2 linked regions of the Rhodobium gokarnense genome follow. The protein of the gene in region 1 interacts with the protein of each later gene in a pairwise test. Links are inferred from orthologs where the notes say so. Each region holds a gene or a part of one and is shown on either strand. Other genes may lie near its edges.

Region 1 (3,292 bases):
CGAAACAACGCCGTCGCCAATCTCGACAAGCGCGCAACGGGCACCTGATACCGCTTGCCCGGCAACATTGCGCTGGCGCATTTTCCCCATGACAAAAATCTGATAGAGGCGGCGCTTGCTCATATGCGCCAGCCGGGATAGGCATCGCCTCGCCGGCCGGCTCAAACGGGCGCCTCGCCGTGACACCTTGTCACGACGGCCCTGCGCCGAATGCGCGTTATGTCATAACAGCGCAATGGAATGCGAACAGGTTGCAAGTGATGGTTCTCTGGACACTGATTGCAGTCATGACGGTAGTCGCGGTGGTCGCCGTGATCGTGCCGCTGCTCCTGCAATCGGGCAAAAAGCCGGCGCCCGCCGCCGCCCACGACGTCGCGGTCTACAAGGACCAGCTCGACGAGGTGTCGCGGGACCTCGACAGCGGCCTCATCGATTCCGCCGAAGCCGAGGCGACGCGCGCCGAGATCGCCCGGCGCCTGCTGCGTGCCTCCGAAGCCGAAGCAAAGGCGCAGCCGTCGCAGCGCTCGCGGATGCCCTGGGCGGCCGCGGCCGCGGCCATCGTGCTGGTGCCCATCGTCAGCGTCGCGCTCTATCTCGCCGTCGGCTCGCCGGGCATTCCCGACCAGCCGCTGTCGGCCCGCGCGCCGGCGACCTCTCCCCATGGCGGCGACGTCGCACGCCTGTTGGAAGGGGCTGAGGCCTATCTGAAGGACAATCCGAGCGACGGCACCGCCTGGTCGCTGGTTGCGCCGGTCTATCTGCGCGTCAACCGGCCGAGCGATGCGGCGACCGCCTTCGGCAAGGCGATCGAGCTTCTGGGTTCCAATGCCCAGCTACAGATCGGCCTTGGCGAATCCATCGTCGCCCGCGAGGGCGGCAAGGTCGTGGAGGACGCCAAGGCCGCGTTCCGGCGCGCCCTGGAGCACGAGGCCAATGCCGTCGAGCCGCGGTTCTTCCTCGCCGTCGCGCTCAACCAGGAGGGCAGCTTCAAGGAAGCCGCCGCCGCCTGGGAAGCGTTCCTGAAGACCACGGACCCGCGCGAGCCCTGGGTCCGCTTCGCCCGCTCCGAGCTTGAAAAGGCGCAAAAGGGGGCGGGGCTTCCGGTCAAGATGCCCGACGTCGCCGCCGCACCCGAGGTCACAGCACCGCAGCAGCCGGCGCCCCAGGCGCCCGCCGGCGGCGAGGCGACCGCGCCGGCCGCACCGGGTCCCTCCGCCGAGGACGTCGCCGCGGCGCAACAGATGAACACCGAAGACCGCCAGGCGATGATCAACGACATGGTGTCGCGCCTTGCCGAGCGGCTCGAGACCGACGGCGGGTCGGCCGACGACTGGATCCGCCTCATGCGCGCCTACATGGTGCTCGACAAGAAAGACGAGGCCAGGCAGGCGGCGGCAAAGGCCATCGCCGCCCATGGCGGCGACGCCGCGGCCAGGGCCCGCATCGAACAGGCAGCCGGGGGGCTGGGGATACCGCTTTAGATCCTGACCTGAGCTAAGGGAGACAGGTGTCGCGATGACACGCAAACAGCGTCGCTTGAGTTTGATCGGAATTGCCGGTGTCGTGGTCGCCTGCGCGGTCGGCCTCATCCTTTTCGCCCTGACCGACCAGATCGTGTTCTTCCAGAGCCCGACCGACATCGCCGAGCATCCGGTGCCGCCGCAGCAGCGCATCCGCCTCGGCGGCCTCGTCAAGGAAGGCTCGGTGGTCCGCGGCGAGGGCACCACGGTGACCTTCACCGTCACCGACACCGCCAACGACGTGCCGGTGACCTTCACCGGCATCCTGCCGGACCTCTTCCGCGAGGGGCAGGGCGTCGTCGTGGAGGGCATGCTGGCGGTCGGCGGGACCTTTGACGCCGACACGGTGCTGGCCAAGCACGACGAGAACTACATGCCCAAGGAAGTCGCCGATTCGCTGAAGAAGCAGGGCGTCTGGCAGGGCACCGAAACCAACTGACGGCGCTGGGAAACACCAGCACCGGCGCGCAAGGCAGAACCACCAAGGGGACAACGAGACGATGATCGCAGAACTCGGCCACTACGCCCTGGTACTCGCCTTTGCCCTGTCGCTGATCCAGTCGGTGCTGCCGATCTGGGGATCGCAGCGCGGCGACGCGCGCCTGATGGCGGTGGCATCCCCCGCCGCGGCCGCCCAGTTCCTGTTCGTCGGTCTCGCCTTCGCCGCCCTGACCCAGGCCTTCGTGCAGTCCGATTTCTCGCTGGAACTCGTGTGGGCGAACTCCCATTCGACCCAGCCGCTCATCTACAAGTTCACCAGCGTCTGGGGCAATCACGAAGGCTCCATGCTGCTGTGGGCGCTGATCCTTGCCTTCTTCGGGGCGCTGGTCGCCGCCTTCGGCCACAACATGCCGGCGACGCTGAAGGCCAATGTGCTGGCCGTCCAGGGCTGGGTCGCCGCCGCCTTCCTGCTGTTCATCCTGACGACCTCCAACCCGTTCGCGCGCATCTTTCCGGCGCCCATGGAGGGCCAGGACCTCAACCCGATCCTCCAGGACATCGGCCTCGCCGTGCATCCGCCGCTGCTCTATCTCGGCTATGTCGGCTTTTCGATCGCCTTTGCCTTTGCCGCCGCGGCGCTCATCGAGGGGCGCATCGACGCGGCCTGGGCGCGCTGGGTCCGGCCCTGGGTGCTGATCGCCTGGATCTTCCTCACCCTCGGTATCGCCATGGGCTCCTACTGGGCCTATTACGAGCTCGGCTGGGGCGGATGGTGGTTCTGGGATCCGGTCGAGAACGCCTCCTTCATGCCCTGGCTGACCGGCTCGGCGCTGCTCCATTCGGCCATCGTCATGGAAAAGCGCGACGCCCTGAAGGTGTGGACAATCCTTCTGGCCATCCTCACCTTCTCGCTGTCGCTGCTCGGCACCTTCCTGGTCCGCTCCGGCGTGCTGACCTCGGTGCACTCATTTGCCAGCGACCCGACCCGCGGCGTCTTCATCCTGCTCATTCTCGCGACCTTCATCGGCGGCGCCTTCGCGCTCTTTGCCTGGCGCGCGCCGAGCCTGCGCCGCGGCGGCCTGTTCGCGCCGATCAGCCGCGAGGGCGCGCTGGTCTTCAACAATCTGTTCCTGACGGCCGCCTGCGCCGCTGTCCTCATCGGCACGCTCTATCCGCTGGCCCTTGAGGCGACCACCGGCGAGAAGATCTCCGTCGGCGCGCCGTTCTTCAACATGACCTTCGGGCCGCTGATCCTGCCGGCGCTGATCGTCATGCCGTTCGGCCCGTTCCTGGCCTGGAAGCGCGGCGATATCCTTGCCGTGTCCCAGCGC
Region 2 (3,132 bases), on another replicon or contig:
TAGCTACGACGATCAACCATTGCTTGCTGCCGCTGATTTTATTCAAGAGTTCTCAAATGAACTGGATTTGTTGTTTATTCTTGGCGATGTGGCGACTACGGGATTGGACGAGGATCTGGAGGTTGCGAAACAGGTATTCCTCGAGAATCGAGTTCGAGAGCACCTCAACGCAGCGTTGGAGCCTCGCTTCGGAGGTTTAGGTGTCCGTATTTGTGTGATGCCGGGCAATCACGATCGTTACAAGGACGATTTGGGAACGCCAGGATGCAAGAGTTTTGATCGCGTTTTTGGAAAAATTTACGAGCCAAGAAGAGGGGTTTTTTTGACTGACGTCGATAGAGACGGGGTCTCGCTATGTATAATTTCGGCTGATTTTTGTTTTGCTGAGGATAGTGATCCTGGATTGCTTCGTCGATACGGAAGGGGTGCTGTAGACGATCAGGTCTTGGCTGAATTGGATAATCAAACGAGGAATTACCAGTATGCCAATCCGGGAACGCCGGTGGTATGGGCGCTTCATTTTTCTCCGGCAGAAGGAGTGCCAAGTACGCTTGTGCTCGAGGAACGCGAAAAGGTAAATAACCTCGCTAAATATCTCGGTGTTAATCATATTTTTTGTGGTCATACACACTTTCGGAAACGGGAGATCGGTACGCATCCGCATATTTATTGCGCAGGTAGCGTCTCTTCGATTGACTCGGTTGACAATCATTTTCTTCATGTCTGTACGGTAAGTAAGGGGTCTTCTGGTACGCTTCAGCTTGAGGTTTTTGACTTGAAATATGACGAGATTCAAGATCAGTTTGTGTCCTATCCCGTATCTTTAGAGGCTTGATTCTATTGTAAGTGCTTTAAGAGTATTTATGATTTTCTCGATCTTTTTTTGTTTGGAAGAACTTTGACGATCTTCTAGGGCTTGAAATTGGTGTTCTGACTGGATTTGGGCAGCGGAGTAGTGCGTTGCCGCTCCCTATTCCCATTCCAAAGTGCCGCACCCCTAACCCGACCCCGACTGACATAAGTCAAGGCGTTATATTCCCCGGCCTGCATTGTGGTTCGCAATCAGGAGGGTTAGATAATGGGCGTCATGAGCGATACGGTCTCTTCCCCTTCGGGCGGCATCTGGGCGCTGGCCAATCCGACCCGCTTTCTCGGCTTCATTTCGAAGCTGTTGCCGTGGATGATCGGCGCGACGGTGCTGTTGTTCATCGTCGGGCTCTATATGTCGTTCTTCTATGCCCCGCCGGACTACCAGCAGGGCAACACGATGCGGATCATGTACATCCACGTGCCGGCCGCCTGGCTCGCCATGTTCGGTTACACGATGATGAGCATCTCCTCGGTCGGGCTCCTGGTCTGGAAGCATCCGCTCGCGGACGTCTCGGCGAAATCGGCGGCGCCGATCGGCGCCGCCTTTACGTTCCTGTCGCTGGTCACTGGATCGATCTGGGGTAAGCCCATGTGGGGCACCTGGTGGGAATGGGACGCGCGGCTCACCTCCGTCCTCATCCTCTTCATCATGTATCTCGGCCTGATCGCGCTGTGGCGCTCGATCGAGGATCCGATCCGCGCCGGCAAGGCGGCGGCGATCCTGGTGCTGGTCGGCTTCATCAACATCCCGATCATCAAATTCTCGGTGGAATGGTGGAACACGCTGCACCAGCCGGCGAGCGTGATGCGCATGGACGGGCCGACGATCCATCCGACGATCCTGATCCCGCTCCTTGTCATGGCCGTCGCCTTCACCTTCCTGTTCGTGACGCTGCACCTGATGGCCATGCGCAACGAGATCCTGCGCCGGCGCATCCGCACGCTGAGGATGATCGAGGCGAGCAGCGGGCCGCACTAGGGGCAGCTAAAGACAAGCACGCGCCGAGGATTGACCGTGCCCGCGGGCCGCCCCATTTGCCGGGCAGACTGGCGAGCAACTCGAAGGACCAAGACCCGATGTTTTCCGATCCCCATGCCGGCTACATCATCGCCGCCTATGCGATCTCGGCCGTGACCGTCGTCGCGCTCGTCGCCTGGATCTGGGCCGACTACGGCGTCCAGCGCCGGCTGCTTTCCGAGCTTGAGGCGCGCGGCGTGCGCCGGCGCTCCGAAAAGGCCCATGGGGGCCAGAAATGAGCGATATCGAAAGCGAGACGACGGCCGGACGGCAAGCCGGGGCCGGCAAGGCGCCGGGCGATACTCCCCGCCGTAAGGGGCCGTCGCTCCTGGTGCTGCTGCCGCTGATCCTCTTCGGCGGGCTGTGCGTCCTTTTCTACCTGCAGCTCAGCCATGGCGGCTCCAGCCGGGTCATTCCCTCCGTGCTGCTCGACAAGCCGGCGCCGGAGTTCGATCTGCCGGCGCTGAAGGGCCTCACCTATAACGGCCAGCCGGCGCCGGGGCTCTCCCGCGCCGACCTCAACGGCAAGGTCACCCTGATCAATTTCTGGGCCTCCTGGTGCGTGCCCTGCCGCCAGGAGCACCCGATGCTCCTGGAACTGGCCAAGGACGACCGGATTCAACTCACCGGCATCAATGTGCGGGACTCCGAGGCCAACGCGCTCGGCTATATGGAAGAGCACGGCAATCCGTTCGCCCGCAACGGCGTCGACCAGAACTACCGCACGGCGATCGATTTCGGCGTCACCGGCCAGCCCGAAACCTTCCTGATCGATACGTTCGGCTGCATCCGCTACAAGCATGTGGGCCCGCTCTACGAGGAGCTGTGGGCTGAAAAGTTCGAGCCGCTGATCAAGGAGTCGCTCAGCGCGACGGCGCCGCCGGAAGGATGTCAGGCGGGAGCCTCCGGATAATGACGGAGGAGGGGCCGGCGCCCGGCAAGACGGATTTCGTGCGCGCCGTGCCGGACGGCGACACCCATGAGCGGGACGTCTGCGCCCGCTGCGGCTTCATTTCCTACGACAATCCGAAGGTGGTGGTCGGCTCGGTGGTCCGCGCCGGCGGCAAGGTCCTGATGTGCCGGCGGGCGATCGCGCCGCGCATGGGCTTCTGGACCCTGCCGGCGGGCTTTCTGGAGCTTAACGAGACGCCGGAGGCGGGCGCCCGGCGCGAGGCCCTGGAGGAGGCGCACGCGCGGATCGAGATCGAGAGCCTCCTTGCCGTCTATACGATCCCGCGCATTTC

What was found.
Region 2: the proteins of ccmE (region 1) and M2319_RS05335 interact in binary tests that used the Escherichia coli proteins (3 or more experiments, as listed by UniProt). The link is inferred for Rhodobium gokarnense from one-to-one orthologs.

Annotation. Positions count from the first base shown.
Region 1 is NZ_JAOQNS010000005.1:289,070-292,361, reverse strand. The notes cover bases 261-3,237. They hold ccmE (cytochrome c maturation protein CcmE), read left to right. Parts: upstream 261-1,515; coding sequence 1,516-1,959; downstream 1,960-3,237. Other genes in these bases: M2319_RS11010 (heme lyase CcmF/NrfE family subunit), read left to right, coding at 2,021-3,237; ccmI (c-type cytochrome biogenesis protein CcmI), read left to right, coding at 261-1,481. Also shown: M2319_RS11025 (hypothetical protein), read left to right, coding at 1-48; more of M2319_RS11010, read left to right, coding at 3,238-3,292. UniProt on the Escherichia coli protein: Heme chaperone required for the biogenesis of c-type cytochromes. Transiently binds heme delivered by CcmC and transfers the heme to apo-cytochromes in a process facilitated by CcmF and CcmH.
Region 2 is NZ_JAOQNS010000003.1:30,079-33,210, reverse strand. The notes cover bases 152-2,968. They hold M2319_RS05335 (heme ABC transporter permease), read left to right. Parts: upstream 152-1,087; coding sequence 1,088-1,849; downstream 1,850-2,968. Other genes in these bases: M2319_RS05320 (NUDIX hydrolase), read left to right, coding at 2,801-2,968; M2319_RS05325 (DsbE family thiol:disulfide interchange protein), read left to right, coding at 2,124-2,801; ccmD (heme exporter protein CcmD), read left to right, coding at 1,948-2,127; M2319_RS05340 (metallophosphoesterase family protein), read left to right, coding at 152-835. Also shown: more of M2319_RS05340, read left to right, coding at 1-151; more of M2319_RS05320, read left to right, coding at 2,969-3,132. UniProt on the Escherichia coli protein: Required for the export of heme to the periplasm for the biogenesis of c-type cytochromes.